2 regions of the Lysinibacillus louembei genome follow, and region 1 is predicted to be linked to the other one. Evidence: predicted binding sites of a transcription regulator. Region 1 holds the regulator's gene; the other holds the start of a gene.
The links. Region 1 encodes LexA, which represses DNA repair genes until DNA is damaged. Its sites were predicted from a motif close to CGAACATATGTTCG; they were not measured.
Positions count from the first base shown of each region.

Region 1 (7,712 bases):
TGATCAGCTAGGAGAAGGATTAGTCATTGCAGGTGTTGCAGCAGATGGCATCAACGAAGCGGTTGAGCATGAAGGACATCCATTTTGTATTGGGGTACAATGGCATCCAGAGGCAATGGCACCATCTGGTGATGAGCATTCTATTAAACTTTTTAAAGCATTTATTGAAGCATGTAAATAATAAAAAGGTATATGGGTGTCTGAAAAGAGGTATATTAAACCTCCTTTTCGGACACTTTTGCTGTTTTGTTAAAATATTTGCTGAAGTACAGCATCCACTAATAGAAGATAAATTTCATAGGAAATCGCCAATTTTATTTAAAAATCCACGAAAATCATGCTATTAATTATTGAAATGGGCTATTTTTGAGAAATTATCAATCATTGTTGAACATGCACATTTTTTATTTGTTATATAAAATAGCATTAATTCCTCACTAGCAAGCTTTTTAGTGATTTTTCTTCATATTCATTTAACCTCAAATATTCTTCTTTATTTCCACAATGTAATGATTCGAAAGCTATGCTAGCTAAAAAGCGGAGCTGCCCAAAGATGGGTAGCTCCGCTTTTCATTTATTGGATTTTACGATATAGTCCAACAACATGACCTAAAATCGTTACTTGATTCACTAAAATTGGGTCCATTGAAGAGTTTTCAGGCTGTAAACGGAAATGCGTTTTTTCTTTATAAAAGCGTTTAACCGTTGCTTCATTATCTTCTGTCATTGCTACTACGATATCACCATTATTGGCTGTCGATGTTTGTTTTACGATCACATAATCTCCATCTAGTATACCTGCTTCAATCATTGATTCACCCATAATTTCAAGCATAAACAGTTGATCTTCAGCAGAGCCATAGGAGTTAGGTAACGGGAAATATTCCTCGATATTTTCGATGGCAGAAATAGGAAGTCCAGCTGTTACTTTACCGATTAACGGGACATGGATAACACCTTGTTGTTCAATATCATTATCGCTAGTATCCAAAATTTCAATTGCACGTGGCTTTGTTGGATCACGTCGAATAAGTCCCTTGCTTTCTAAGCGAGCTAAATGTCCATGCACAGTAGAACTCGATGCTAAACCGACTGCTTCTCCGATTTCACGAACTGACGGTGGATAACCTTTTGACTTAACCTCTTCTTTAATAAAAGCTAAAATTGCTTCTTGGCGTTTTGATACTTTTGTCAACTCACTCACCTCTTTTAATTTTTAGTAAAATATCCTGCCTCTCTAAATATAAAGAGAGGGAACTATAGTTAGTCTTGCTCAGCATATGTAGAAAGCCTACTGAACTAAAATAAAGCCTTAAATAACACATAATTGGTAGAACAAATTTTCTTGTTTTTAGTATAACAAAAGAGAAAACAGAAAGCAAACGTTAGTTCGAAAAAAATATTGACAAGAAACGTTTGTTCGTTTTATTATAAGAACATATATTCCGAACGGATATTCTGTTTATTTAGGAGGAGTTAAATATGAATTGGTTGAAAAAAAATAATTATATTGCAATTTTTGTTGCATTTACGCTGTTTGTCATTTCAATACTAGTAATTACAGATGAAGAAATTGAACAATATGAGGAAATTGTTATTGCTCATGGAGATACGCTATGGTCTTTGGCCGAACAATATCGAGGCAAAATGTCAACAGAGCAATGGATTGGCTTTGTGAAAAAAACAAATTATCTTACGGATGAAAAAATAGTAAGTGGACAGCAGTTACTAGTTCCAATAGAAAAGCGTTCGATCATTGCAAATGCAAATCAATTAAGTGAGGATAGCCATTCGCGTGAAGTGGCGAATAAAAACTAATGGTTAGACAAGCGGCAGTTATATATGCAAGAGTTAGCACTGAGAAATCAACACAGCATACATCTCTTGCAAGGCAAAAAGAAGAGTTAAAAACATATGCCAACAAATTAAATTACAATATAGTAGCAATATTTGAGGATCAGCAGAGTGGCTTTGATGTGGAGCGTGAAGGATTATTAGACATGCTAGATTACATGAAAGTAAACGATATTAAAGCATTGTTTATACAAGATGAAACACGATTAGGGCGTGGCAATGCTCGTGTAGCTGTATTGCATCTTTTACAAAAGCAGGGTGTGTCTGTTCTAACCTTAAATGATGCTGGACCTATCTCATTAAATGAAATGGATACAATGCTGCTAGAAATTTTAGCAATAGTAGAGGAATATCAACGTAAGCTACATAATGCTAAAATTCGACGTGGCATGCGCCGTGCAGTCAATAACGGCTATCGTCCAGAAAATAATTTAAAGAATAGAGGCAATATCGAAGGACGCGAACGAATTGATATACCGATTGAGGAAGTTATAAAGTTGCGTACAAAAGGCTTCACGTTCGAAGAAATTGCTACAACATTGAGAGGGTTAGGCTTCGATGTGAGTAAAGCAACAGTTCATCGTCGCTTTAAGGAATATCAAGAAGAACATGATATGTGAGTAGTTTGTTCAAAACGTAAAGCGCAAGGTAAATCACTTGCGCTTTACGTTTTTTTCTCATACCTTTGTAGTATGGAGTTTTAGAAAGGTGAGAAAAATATGTTATCAAAACAAAAATTAACTCGAATTAATGCACTCGCAAAAAAAGCGAAGGAAGGTACGCTGACAGAGGCGGAAGCCAAGGAGCGTACAGCACTTCGTAAAGAATATTTAGACACATTCCGTGCAACGATGCGTGATACGATCGAGCATGTAAAAATTGTTGATCCAGAAGGCAATGATGTTACACCAGATAAAATAAAAAATATTAAAAAGCAGAGAGATTTTCCAAATTAATTTTATACAAAATAACACATTTAGTATGATGAATTTCAAAGAAAACAGCTACTAACCATTGTTTTCTTTAACGTTCTTGACTACACTATAAAAGTAGACTATTTAGCACGAGAAAGGATGTCAAAAATGACTCAAACTCCGGATCAACTTGCAATTAATGCAATCCGTACATTATCAATTGATGCAATTGAAAAAGCAAATTCTGGCCACCCTGGTTTACCGATGGGGGCAGCTCCAATGGCTTATACACTATGGACAAAGCATTTACGCCATAATCCACAAAATCCAAATTGGTATAACCGTGACCGTTTTGTATTATCTGCTGGTCATGGCTCTATGTTACTTTATAGCTTATTACATTTAGGTGGCTATGACTTACCGATGGAAGAAATTAAAAACTTCCGTCAATGGGGCTCATTAACACCTGGTCACCCAGAGTATGGTCATACTGCTGGTGTTGAAGCAACAACTGGACCACTTGGACAAGGGATTGCAATGACTGTCGGTATGGCAATGGCTGAAGCACACCTTGCGGCTAAATACAATAAAGATGAGCATAAAATCGTAGATCATTACACATACGCTTTATGTGGTGATGGGGATTTAATGGAAGGTGTAGCTGCTGAGGCGATTTCATTAGCAGGTCACTTACAATTAGAAAAATTAATCGTACTTTATGATAGCAATGATATTTCATTAGATGGCGAATTAGGCATGTCGTTTTCAGAGAATGTCCAAAAGCGCTTTGAATCATACGGATGGAACTATTTGCGTGTAGACGATGGAAATGATATTTCAGAGCTAAACGCTAAAATTGAAGAAGCTAAGCAATTAAAGGGCAAGCCAACTTTAATTGAAGTAAAAACAGTAATTGGCTATGGTTCACCAAATAAATCAGGTAAATCAGATTCACACGGTGCACCACTTGGCGCAGATGAAGCAACTTTAACAAAAGCACATTATGGTTGGGATCATGAGCCATTTAACGTGCCACAAGAAGTGTATGAAACATTTAAAGCGGCGGCAGAGCGTCAAGGTGTTGCAGCAGAACAAGCTTGGAATGAACAATTTGAAGCTTACCGAGCTAAATACCCAGAGCTAGCTGCTGAATTTGAAAATGCAATGGAAGGTGACTTACCAGCAGATTTCGCAGCTGAAGTACCTGTGTATGAAGCAGGAAAATCAGTAGCTACCCGCTCATCTTCTGGTGATGTCATTAACGCTTTAGCGAAAAAACTACCATCATTATTCGGCGGTAGTGCAGACTTAGCAAGCTCAAATAAAACAACAATCAAAGGTGCAGGCGATTTCTCAGTAGAAAACTATGCAGGTCGCAATATTTGGTTCGGTGTGCGTGAGTTTGCAATGGGAGCAGCGTTAAATGGTATGGCATTACATGGCGGCTTAAACGTATTTGGTGCAACATTCTTCGTGTTCTCTGACTATGTTCGTCCAGCAGTACGCTTATCAGCATTAATGGGCTTACCAGTAACATATGTATTTACACATGACTCAATTGCTGTTGGGGAAGATGGCCCAACACATGAACCAGTGGAGCACTTAGCTTCATTACGTGCAATGCCAAACTTAAATGTGATTCGTCCAGCAGATGCAAATGAATCAGCAGAAGCTTGGAAGCAAGCGATTTTATCGCCAAACACACCAACGGCTTTAGTATTGTCACGTCAAAACTTACCCGTGTTAGACACAACAGCACAATTAGCTGCTGAAGGTGTAGCACGTGGTGGCTATGTTGTATCACCTGCAACAAAGGCAACACCTGATGCAATTTTAATTGCTGCAGGTTCGGAAGTTTCTCTAGCAGTAGATGCACAAAAAACATTACTTGCTGAAGGTGTCGACGTATCAGTCGTGTCAATGCCATCAACATTTGCATTTGACCAACAAGATGCAGACTATAAAGAATCTGTATTACCAAAAACTGTTACGAAGCGTTTAGCAATCGAAATGGGTGCAACACAAAGCTGGTATAAATATGTTGGCTTAGAAGGTGATGTACTGGGTATCGACACATTTGGCGCATCAGCACCTGGCGATTTAGTTATCGAGAAATTCGGCTTCACTGTTGAAAACGTAGTAAATAAAGTAAAAGCGCTATAAGTTTTTAATCAATTTTTAGATTGTATTTGGATATCCTGCTGAAAGAAAAGCAATCTAAGCATTGTTCTTGCCACTTGTGGAGGTAGGAATTGCTCTGCTTTTGATACAAAAGAGCTGCTGAATCATGATAAAATATAAGGTTTCTCTAATACTATAATTAGGGAAACCTTATATTATTTTGCGAATAAGAAAGAGCTTGCAAACTATTGCGTTCTATTTGTTAGGATTTGTTTGTTTGAACCCACCAAAGATTTTTGAAAGGATCAACAAAACCACCCATATACCCATTTTCCTCTGCTGGCTCCATTACAGGAGTCGCACCTTCTGCAATAGCATTTTGGTAAGTGTTGTCCACGTTGGCAACATGCATGTACATTTGAATAGGAATCAATCCATCTGTATTCAACTCTCCGCATACTCCTGGACCACAGCTTCCATCAGCAGATGTATCAGCAAAATAAATGGTGCTGTTTCCTATTCTCATTTCTGCATGAATTATGCTCTCTGTGCCTTCTAACTTATTAATTTTTATTACTTCAGCTTGAAAAACCTTCTTCGTAAATTCAATAAACTGTGTTCCATTTAACACCATAAAATAGGGGATTACTGTTTGATTTTGCATAGTTATTTGCTCCTTTGAATTTTTTTGTAAGGAGATTTTTCATTTTACCTTACAATTTTATAGTACAACATTAGTGCAAATGATAAGGTTTTGTTATTATGAACTTAGCTAACTCAAATTTTATATAAAAAAGCCGTCATGGACTTTAACTATGATTTATAAGGGGGCTGTAATGAAAGGCATTGAAATCGCTAAGAAATTAAAGATAAGCACAAGTGCATTAAGACATTATGAAGCATGGGGACTTGTTCCAAAGGTTGAGAGAGCAAAAAACGGATATCGTATCTATACAAGGGAGCATGAGGCGTATTTCCAATGTATACGTGCATTGAATGCTGGGTTTGGAATGGATTTGGTAAAAAAGGTGATGCCACTTATTATAAATAAGAAAATACATGAGGCTTTATGGATTATTAATAAGGCACAGGTTGATTTATATTTCGAAAAGGAAGCTGTGCAAAAAACAGTAAAAATACTTGATTCAAAAGATTTCGCGGAATTTGCCGATATGAAAAAGTACCACGCTAAAGATTATTTTACGATTGGAGAAGTAGCAAAAGAAGCAAATGTCTCTCCTTCATCAATTCGACATTGGGAAAAGGAAGGATTAATCCATCCCGAACGTCACAAAGAAAGTGGATTTCGCATTTATAGTCCAATGGATATTAGAAGAGTGTTTATTATTCGGACAGTTCAACGGGTTGTTTACTCTTTGGACATCGTCCGTGAGGTATTGTTGGATATTGAGAAAAATAATATTGTTCGGACTAAGGAGATGGCTATTCAATCGCTCCAATACATTGATTATGCACTTGTTGAGCAAATTCGAGGAATTGCTTCCTTGCAAAATCTTTTAGAAATTATGTCAGAAGAAGAACGATAGCAGATATAATTCATTTAAGATTTACAAAATAGGGGGGATTTTATGTGGATGACAAATGACAAGCGACAATTTTTTAAGCTACAGCCGATTCAGGAATCATGGGATTTAGTAAAGTTAACCGATGAATGCACAATTTATTTCGAGGGTGACACGATAGTAAAACGCATTGACCAAACTGAAAGCTCCTATTTGGAAAAGGATATCTCGATTGCTACACGAGATAGACAATATATTTTACCAAAAACGGCTCGCGGTAAAGAAAAAAAGCTAACGTATCCTAGCTTGTATAGTCGTTATGATGGGACGCTCCTGTTTAAATACAGCGTATACAATAATAAAGGTTATATCGATTTAGAGCATATTGAAACGAAAAGGTCATTACCAATTCCTCGTTTTGATGCAGAAAATTTAGCGCAGGTTGAAGAGCAATTAACGCAATTTATTACATCTCCACCATCTACCTATGAGAAAAAGCTTGAACAGCTCTTTACAAAGTTAAAGCGCCATAAAATAAAAGTAGGGGATGTTTTTAAAGTCGAGCGTTCGATGACGACACATGGTTATGTTGTTGTAATTGGAGATATAACGAAAATGAGAAAAGATGGGATGTTTTCGAAGGAAAGTATTTGGCATGACTTGATGACAGTTCCTCTTTTTGTACGAGTTTATCATCTCGAAACAGAAAAAGATTTATCATTAGAAGAAATAGCGGAATTGCCGTTTTATGAAGGCTGCCAAATTGTGATGGATGACCAATTTATGCGAGGGCAATATCCATTTATAGGAAACAAGCAATTAACTGAAAAGGATATCGAGCTACCATTTGGATTTGGTCCATCTCTCTATTTTGAGGACCATTCCTCACGAATTAGTTGGGGGTTAGCGACGATTGCAAAGGAAGGCATCCCTGAGGACTACTACAATCTTCAACATGGAGTTAGCAATGGGGTAAGGTTTGGACATAGTCCTTTTGATCAGAAAAATTATCAGATGGCATTTGAATTTTTTAATATGGAACAGCTTGATTTTGATACATTTAATATGCGTTATGGAGGCTTAACAAAAGCACAGTACTTGGACTATGTACAACCGAAAGCATAGTCTTGGGGCGTCCGAAAAGTCATTTTGGGACGCACCCTTTGCGACGAGGATGGTGACAATTCATTGTGACCACCGCAGGAGCACAATCTTAATCAAAAATTGACTATGTAAAAAAGCGGAGCTGTTCAGAAAGTTCACTTTCTGGACGGCCCCAAGAAGCATTATTTTGCAAGCC
Region 1 is NZ_CP137624.1:3,678,030-3,685,741, reverse strand. Features, by position in the region: gene R6U77_RS18475 (gamma-glutamyl-gamma-aminobutyrate hydrolase family protein) at 1-181, shown strand, start outside; gene lexA (transcriptional repressor LexA) at 575-1,195, opposite strand; gene yneA (cell division suppressor protein YneA) at 1,483-1,818, shown strand; gene R6U77_RS18460 (YneB family resolvase-like protein) at 1,818-2,474, shown strand; gene R6U77_RS18455 (DUF896 domain-containing protein) at 2,574-2,810, shown strand; gene tkt (transketolase) at 2,937-4,931, shown strand; gene R6U77_RS18445 (VOC family protein) at 5,152-5,553, opposite strand; gene R6U77_RS18440 (MerR family transcriptional regulator) at 5,726-6,436, shown strand; gene R6U77_RS18435 (immunity 26/phosphotriesterase HocA family protein) at 6,479-7,537, shown strand; gene R6U77_RS18430 (response regulator transcription factor) at 7,699-7,712, opposite strand, start outside.

Region 2 (7,712 bases), 900 kb from region 1:
AATAGCTGAAACTTTTTTATGCTTTAAATAGTATAGAAGGTAGGAAGTAATAGGGAGAGGGGGGGAAAACATGCTGACAAAACCGTACCGACCGAAAATAAATTTTCCAAGCTCAACAACAGGGAAAATAGCCAATATAATCGGGTGCATGGCAATATTATTTTCCCTGATATTTATCGCATGGAATTGGTCAAGCTTACCTGCACAAGTGCCAATGCATTTCAATGGCATTGGTGAAATTGACCGCTGGGGCTCTAAGTACGAAATGTTGCTATTACCAGTAATTAATATTGCCTTATTTATCGGCTTGCAAATTGTAGAAAATAAGCCACATTTGCATAATTATCCTGACCGCATCAATGAAGCAAATGTTGAGCAATTTTATAAAGTAAGCAAAAGAATAATCAATTACACAAAAAATGTATGCGCGATTCTTTTTGCCTATATTACTTATGAAATTGTGATAATGGCACAACAAGAAAGGCTATTGCTCAACTCAACTGCTTTTATTGTGCTTATTGCGTCACTTTTTATTATCATATTTGCTGGAATAATTAAAATGGCGAGAGTTCAATAAAGAATTGGGACATTTGTACAGCTTTCCGCATAGCATAGGGCAAGTTGACAATTTAGAGGAGGCTAAAAAGTGTATTATAACGGCTATTATTATGCACAAAATCCGATGCAGCAATATCCGTATCATCCAATGCTCCCACAACCCCCAATGCAGCCAAGCTATCCATGGCATGGACAGCATCACCATGATAGCACATCAATAAGAGATTATGGGAAATCTCCCTATGTAGTGAATTTGCACAATGCGACATTACGCAATCAAGCATTTCGTCGGACAATTTGGACAGGAAAGCATTTACAAACAACTTTAATGAATATTCGTGTAGGAGAAGATATTGGTGCAGAGCGACACCCAGCGACAGATCAATTTTTCTATATTGAGGAAGGGCAAGGCTATGTGCGCATTGGTGACCGCAGAGATCATCCAGAAGTAGAACGCATGGTTAATCCGGGAGATGGCATTTTTATACCTGCTGGAAAATGGCATAATATCATTAATATTGGTCAACGTCCATTAAAGTTATTTTCGGTTTATGCCCCGCCAGAGCATCGTTTTGGCACGGTGGATGAACAGAAAAAATGAATCCTTTTCGCACCTTTCTACGTATAAAATAACAAAGGAAGGTGCTAAAGATGGAACAAACACTTCAACAATTCGAGCAGAACTATCGGAAAATTGAAAAATTTGTAGGCTGGACGGTCGGCAAGCCAATTGTTTTACTAATGGCATCGCACTATACAGCGAGACAGCAAGAGGTTAACATTGATGAATTACAACAAGCAATTGCAGTAATCAAAAAGGAAACAGGCTTCTTTTCAACATTGCGGACAAATGTTTTAGTGCAGTATGTTTATGCAATGCAATTGGCAGGTGAGCCGAATAAAGAAGACGCACTTCGTACATTGTTAAGCAATGTGGATATTTTGCATAAAGTAAAATTTCCAAACACATCGTACACAACGATTGCCGCATTATTTTTAACAAGTGAAAATAAAGAGGCACAAGCTGAGCGTGCACAGCTACTATATCGTGAAATGCGTAAAAAACATAAATTTTTAACATCCTATGATGATGTGCCGATTGCCGTTTTATTTGGCTTAGACGATAGTAATATGGAAATACGTGCTAACACGATGCGACGCTACTATGATGCGCTTCGTACGGAAAAATTTTCGCAAGGCAATGAGCTACAAGCTTTGTCACAAATTTTAACAACTGTAGGTATTGACTACAATGAACAACTCGTGCCATACATCTTAGCAATTAAACAGCAAATCGAGCAGGCAAAAATTAAAGTACGACCGTCACATTATATTCAACTTGGTTTTTTAGCATTGGCAAAAATCAATGATGAGCAATTACAGCAAATTATTGCATTTTATGAGTTATTGAGTAGCCAAAAATATGCAAAATGGCATACAGAGCAGGCATTAAGCATCGCAGTACAGCAATATTTACCGAATGTGGCAAATGAATTATTGTCAGTTGTGTCGTTGGAATTGCTGCTTCAAATGCAATATGCGCTTATGGCAACAAGCGCAGCTGTGGCCGTGAATGCTTCTTCGGGCAGTGAGTAATCAAGAGGTTATTGAGGAACATTACTTTCTCAATAACCTCTTTTTTAGAATAACTGTTCGTATTTCGTTTTTTTGCGTATAATAGAGAAAAGGGAGGTGTGGCAAATGGCGAGCCGTGTCATTATACATATTGATATGAATTGTTTTTATGCATCTGTGGAGCAGGTGTTTGATGAAAGCTTGAAGGGCAAGCCACTTGCGATTGCAGGGAACCCGAAGGAGCGGCGCGGCATTATTATTACATGCTCCTATGAAGCACGTGCCTATGGGGTCAAAACAACAATGACTGTGTATGAGGCAAAAAAGCTGTGTCCAAAGCTCATCCTGTTGCCGCCAAACTTTGAGCGCTATCGCCACGCCTCTAAGCAATTTTTCAAGCTATTACGCGAATATACGGAGCTTGTCGAGCCTGTGTCTATTGATGAAAGCTATATAGATATTAGCGATTTATGTACAAAGCGACATGCGATGGAAATTGCTGAGGAAATTCAACAACGCATTTATACAGAATTGAAGCTACCATGCTCGCTCGGTGTGGCACCAAATAAATTTTTAGCGAAAACGGCTTCAGATATGAAAAAACCGATGGGTATTACGATTTTGCGCAAACGTGATGTGCCTGAAAAGCTTTGGCCATTACCTGTCATTACTATGCATGGCGTCGGAAAGAAAACGGCGAATAAACTTGCAACAATTGGTGTTACAACGATTGAACAGCTCGCCAAAATCGAGGTGCATAAAATTCGACAGCTGCTCGGTATTAATGGAGAGCGTTTAAAGGCGAAGGCAAATGGAGAGGATCGTCGTGAAGTCAATCCAGATGTGATTTATGATACAAAAAGCGTCGGTAATTCAACAACATTGCCGCGTGATGAAACAGATTATGAAGCATTGCAGCACATTATAAAAAAACTAAGTGTAAAAGTAGCAGAACGCTTAAAAGCGAAGCGACTTGCTGGAACAACCGTGACAATTTATATTCGCGATGCGGACTGGCACAATCAAACGCGTAGTAAATCTGTTAAAAATGCGCTGACAAATGAAGCAGATATATTTGAAATTGCATGGGCATTATTTACGAGGCATTGGGATGAATCACCTGTTCGCTTGCTCGGTGTTACTGTATCGAATGTGACGGATCAGCAGCATATGACACAGCAGCTCGGTTTATTTGATTATGAGGAGCAAATTAAGGATGAACCAATTGTAGAATTGATGCAGCAGCTTGAACGCAAATTTGGCAAAGATGTCATTAAGCGTGGTATGATAGCGCCAGCACAAGGGAAATATCAAGCAAATACAAGCTTCAGTAAAGATTTTTTAGATGATTTCAAAGAATAGGAGGCACAGTATATGGAGTTGCATTTTTTAGGAACAGGCGCAGGTATGCCTTCAAAGGAGCGCAATACGAGTGCAATTGCCATGAAGCTATTGGAGGAGCGCGGCACAATTTGGTTATTCGATTGTGGTGAAGCGACACAGCATCAAATTTTGCATACGACGATTAAGCCACGCAAAATCGAAAAAATATTTATTACCCATTTGCATGGCGATCATGTTTTTGGCCTGCCAGGACTGCTTAGCTCACGTTCATTTCTAGGTGGGGAGGATACGTTAACAGTTTACGGACCAAAAGGCTTGCAAAGCTGGGTGGAGGCAACACTTGCTTTGACAGGAACGCATTTGACCTATCCAATTGCCTATGTAGAAGTAACAGAAGGTATCGTCTTTGAGGACGAGCAATTTATCGTCCATGCAAAGCTGTTAGCACACGTTATTCCATGCTTTGGCTATCGCATTGAGCAAAAGCCATTGTTAGGTGAACTATTAATGGAAAAGGCGCTTGCCCTTGGTGTCCCAAAAGGTCCATTGCTTGGGAAATTAAAGCAAGGACAAGATATCGTGCTTGAGACAGGGGAAATCATTTATAGCACGGATGTGACAGCACCTGCAAAGGACGGTTTTGTTGTGACTATTTTAGGCGATACAAAGTATTGTGACAATGCAATTCGCCTAGCAGAAAGGGCAGATATTGTGGTGCATGAAGCAACATTTGATGCGGAAACGACCCATTTAGCCGCAAGCTATGGACACGCAACAAATATAGAGGCGGCCACAGTTGCGCAAAAAGCGAATGCTAAAAATCTCATATTAAACCATATTAGCGCACGCTTTTTAGCACATGATATCACAAAATTATTACAGCAAGCACGCGTTGTATTTCCAGCTACCTATATCGCGAGTGACGGTGCCCAATTTGAATTAAAGGGGAAGGAGCTGCTTTAAAGCATGCAGCCACTAACAGAGAAGCTTCCAACGACTAGCAAATATTGTTATAATAAGCTTGCGCAGAAGAGACAGGAGTGAAACAAATGAATCCACCAAAAATAAATCCAGCGGTACTTCGTTTACTTGTTATTTTTCCGAATGTTTTAAGCTACATATTATTATTTGGTATCATCGTGTTTATTGCGACAAACTATGCTGCTTTACGTGAGGCAGAGGCGCTGCTAACATGGGGCATTATCGCCTGTGTACTTGCACCAATGGCTATCTATACAACATATTCAATTGTCAAACGTATTCGTGCGGGGGTTTTATAAAAATGCAGCTATTTATTGAAAGCATGGACAAGGAAAAAGCCAGCGCTATTTTAAATTGGCGCTATGAAGCACCCTATGATTTTTATAACAATGAGCTAACAGATGAAGCATTACAAGAATTACTGGATGGCTCCTATAACGCAATTGTAGATGACAAGCAGCAATTAATCGGCTTTTTTTGTGTAGGGAAAGGCGCACAGGTGCCTGCGGGCAATCGTTTCGATGCCTATACAGCAAGCTGTGTAGATATGGGGTTTGGCATGAACCCGCATCTTACAGGGCAAGGCAACGGCTTTGACTTTTGCTCGCTAATCATGCAATTTATCGAGCAAAATTATGCAGGGACACCGATTCGATTAACTGTAGCGAAATTCAATCAAAGGGCGATTCATTTATATGAAAAGCTTGGCTTTGTTGCACAGGCTGAATTTAGTAGTGAATTAGCAGAATTTATCGTGATGACAAGAAAAAGCTTGCATACAGCATAAAACCAGAGCAATCATGCTCTGGTTTTTTATTAATTAGCTCTTGGATAATCCGCTTCTTGCCAAATATGCGTAGCACTAAGCTGCTCATCTGTTAACATAAAATAAACTTTGCTAACTTGATTAGCAAAACCTGCCCCACGGTCATTGGAGGTTGCATCGACATGACGCCATTTGCCATCCACTTTGACTAAATTCCACATATGCTTTTCATCATTAGCAATCGCGGATTTTAGCTCACCATAGACAAGCTTTGCCTCGAATCCTGCTTCCACTAATAACATATGCATGGCAGATGCGTAGGCTTGGCAAACACCTGTGCCATAGAGAAAAAAGCCTGCTGGCGAGTGATCTCTTACAAGATCATCATACTCGAAATTATAATCCATGCCTTCAATGACCGCACGGTGAATAGCCTCAAGCTGTTCACGCTCCGACTTACCTTCAAGTTGTAGAGAGGAGAGAAGGGTATCGCGCTTTGGTAAAATGCTGGCCATTTCAATTTTGTTTGTCGTGAAGCGTGAAAAAAGGTCTAAAAAGAAGCCTTGCTCAATCGGAACAACTGCAAATTCATAGTAAAATAGCGTACCACCAATCATATCGTGCTCAATTTTCAGTTTTGTTAGAAGCTGTTCTACATTTTCTGGCGAAAGATTTTGCCCTTTGTAGATTACTCCGATTTGCTGGTCAAACTGGACAAGCTGTGTAGCTAAAATAGATTCTAGCTCCGCTAAGGAAGTAGCTGTAAATAGTTCACCATAGATCGTATGAACGTATTTTTCATCCTGCAGCAGTTCGTCCAATGATGGCTCCTCATTTGCAATGACTATATCCTCTTTGACATCTGTTTTGACAGTGCAGCCGGCAAGTAGAAGGAGCATGGTCAACAGCCAACCGATCCTTACCATCCGCGTTTATACACCGCCACAGTTGGTTCAAATGGCACACCGAGCTGTTTAGCTGCACGGTATGGGAAGTACGGGTCGCGCAGTAATTCGCGCCCGATAATGATTAAATCAGCACTACCGTCCTGTAATACTTGCTCTGCCTCTTGCCCTGTTGTAATTAAGCCAACAGCGCCGACCTCCACATTTGCTCCTTCTTTAATCGTTTTGGCAAAAGGTACTTGATACAGTGGATAGGCATTAATTGTTGCAGGAACAACTGCACCAGAGGATACATCGATTAAATCCACGCCTTGTGAAGTCATCCAGCGAGCAAATTGAATGAAATCTTCAGGCACTAAGCCACCCTCCGTATAATCATGTGCAGATATACGTACAAATAATGGGCCATCCCATTTGGCACGAATTGCATCGATAATATTGCGCAGTAAACGATAGCGATTTTCTGCGTTACCACCGTAGTCATCGGTTCTTTTATTTGTTAATGGTGATAAAAAGGTATTCACTAAATAACCATGTGCTGCATGAATTTCCAGCACATCAAAGCCCGCCTGCTGTGCGCGTCTAGCTGCATTAGCAAATCCTTGCACAACTATGTCAATATCTTCAAGAGTCATTTCTTCTGGTGTGCGATAATTTTCATTAAAGGCAAGTGCGGTAGGGGCTACGATGCGACCGTCCACTGTTGCTTTGCGTCCAGCATGTGCTAATTGAATCGCTATTTTTGCACCGTACGCATGTGCCTGTTCGACAATTTGACGTTGCCCCTCGATATGCTGATCATCCCAAATGCCAAGATCATTCACTGAAATGCGTCCCTCAGGTAAAATAGCTGTCGCTTCTGTAATCATTAAGCCAACACCCCCGACCGCGCGTGAGCCGTAATGCGTTAAATGAAATGGCTGTACCGTGCCATCGCTATTTGCTTCATATGTGCACATTGGTGCCATGACGATCCGATTTTTTAATGTAACATTTCTTACTTGATAGCTTGCAAAAAGTTTCACCACTAAAATACCTCCTAAACGCCCTTAGCTAGCTCTCGTGAGCGTGCTGCAGCACTTTTTACACAAGCAGCAATCGTTGCTGGTAGCTCGTGCTGTTGTAGTGCACGTAAGCCCGCCTCCGTTGTACCGCCAGGGCTTGTTACTTTACGACGAAGCTCTGCTGGCTCCTCATTACCAGTTTGCACCATTGCAGCAGCTCCTGCAAGTGTTTGCACCATTAACGAACGCACAACGTCTTGCGCTAAGCCAACTTCCTCTGCTACTTGCTCAAATGCTTCAAGTAAATAATAAATATAGGCAGGTCCGCTACCTGAAAAGGCTGTTACTGCATGCAGCTGTTCTTCCTCTACCTCAACGACGGTGCCAATTGCCTTTAGCATTGTTAAAAAATGCGCACGTAATGCTTCGTCGACTAAAGCATTAAAGGTAACACCACTTGCGGACATACCGATTGTCGCAGAGGTATTTGGCATCGTGCGCGCAATAGGGCGGTCGCCTAAAATGTCATTAATTGCTGCAATCGGAATGCCAGCTAATACAGAAAAGACCGCTGTTTGT
Region 2 is NZ_CP137624.1:2,777,667-2,785,378, forward strand. Features, by position in the region: gene R6U77_RS13815 (DUF1648 domain-containing protein) at 71-577, shown strand; gene R6U77_RS13820 (cupin domain-containing protein) at 647-1,159, shown strand; gene R6U77_RS13825 (DUF4003 family protein) at 1,210-2,154, shown strand; gene R6U77_RS13830 (DNA polymerase IV) at 2,260-3,495, shown strand; gene rnz (ribonuclease Z) at 3,508-4,440, shown strand; gene R6U77_RS13840 (acyl-phosphate glycerol 3-phosphate acyltransferase) at 4,527-4,757, shown strand; gene R6U77_RS13845 (GNAT family N-acetyltransferase) at 4,760-5,245, shown strand; gene R6U77_RS13850 (transglutaminase domain-containing protein) at 5,275-6,150, opposite strand; gene namA (NADPH dehydrogenase NamA) at 6,144-7,157, opposite strand; gene proC (pyrroline-5-carboxylate reductase) at 7,169-7,712, opposite strand, start outside.
Region 2: a site for LexA is predicted at 2,201-2,214, ahead of R6U77_RS13830 (DNA polymerase IV). Genes of this name have one in related genera too.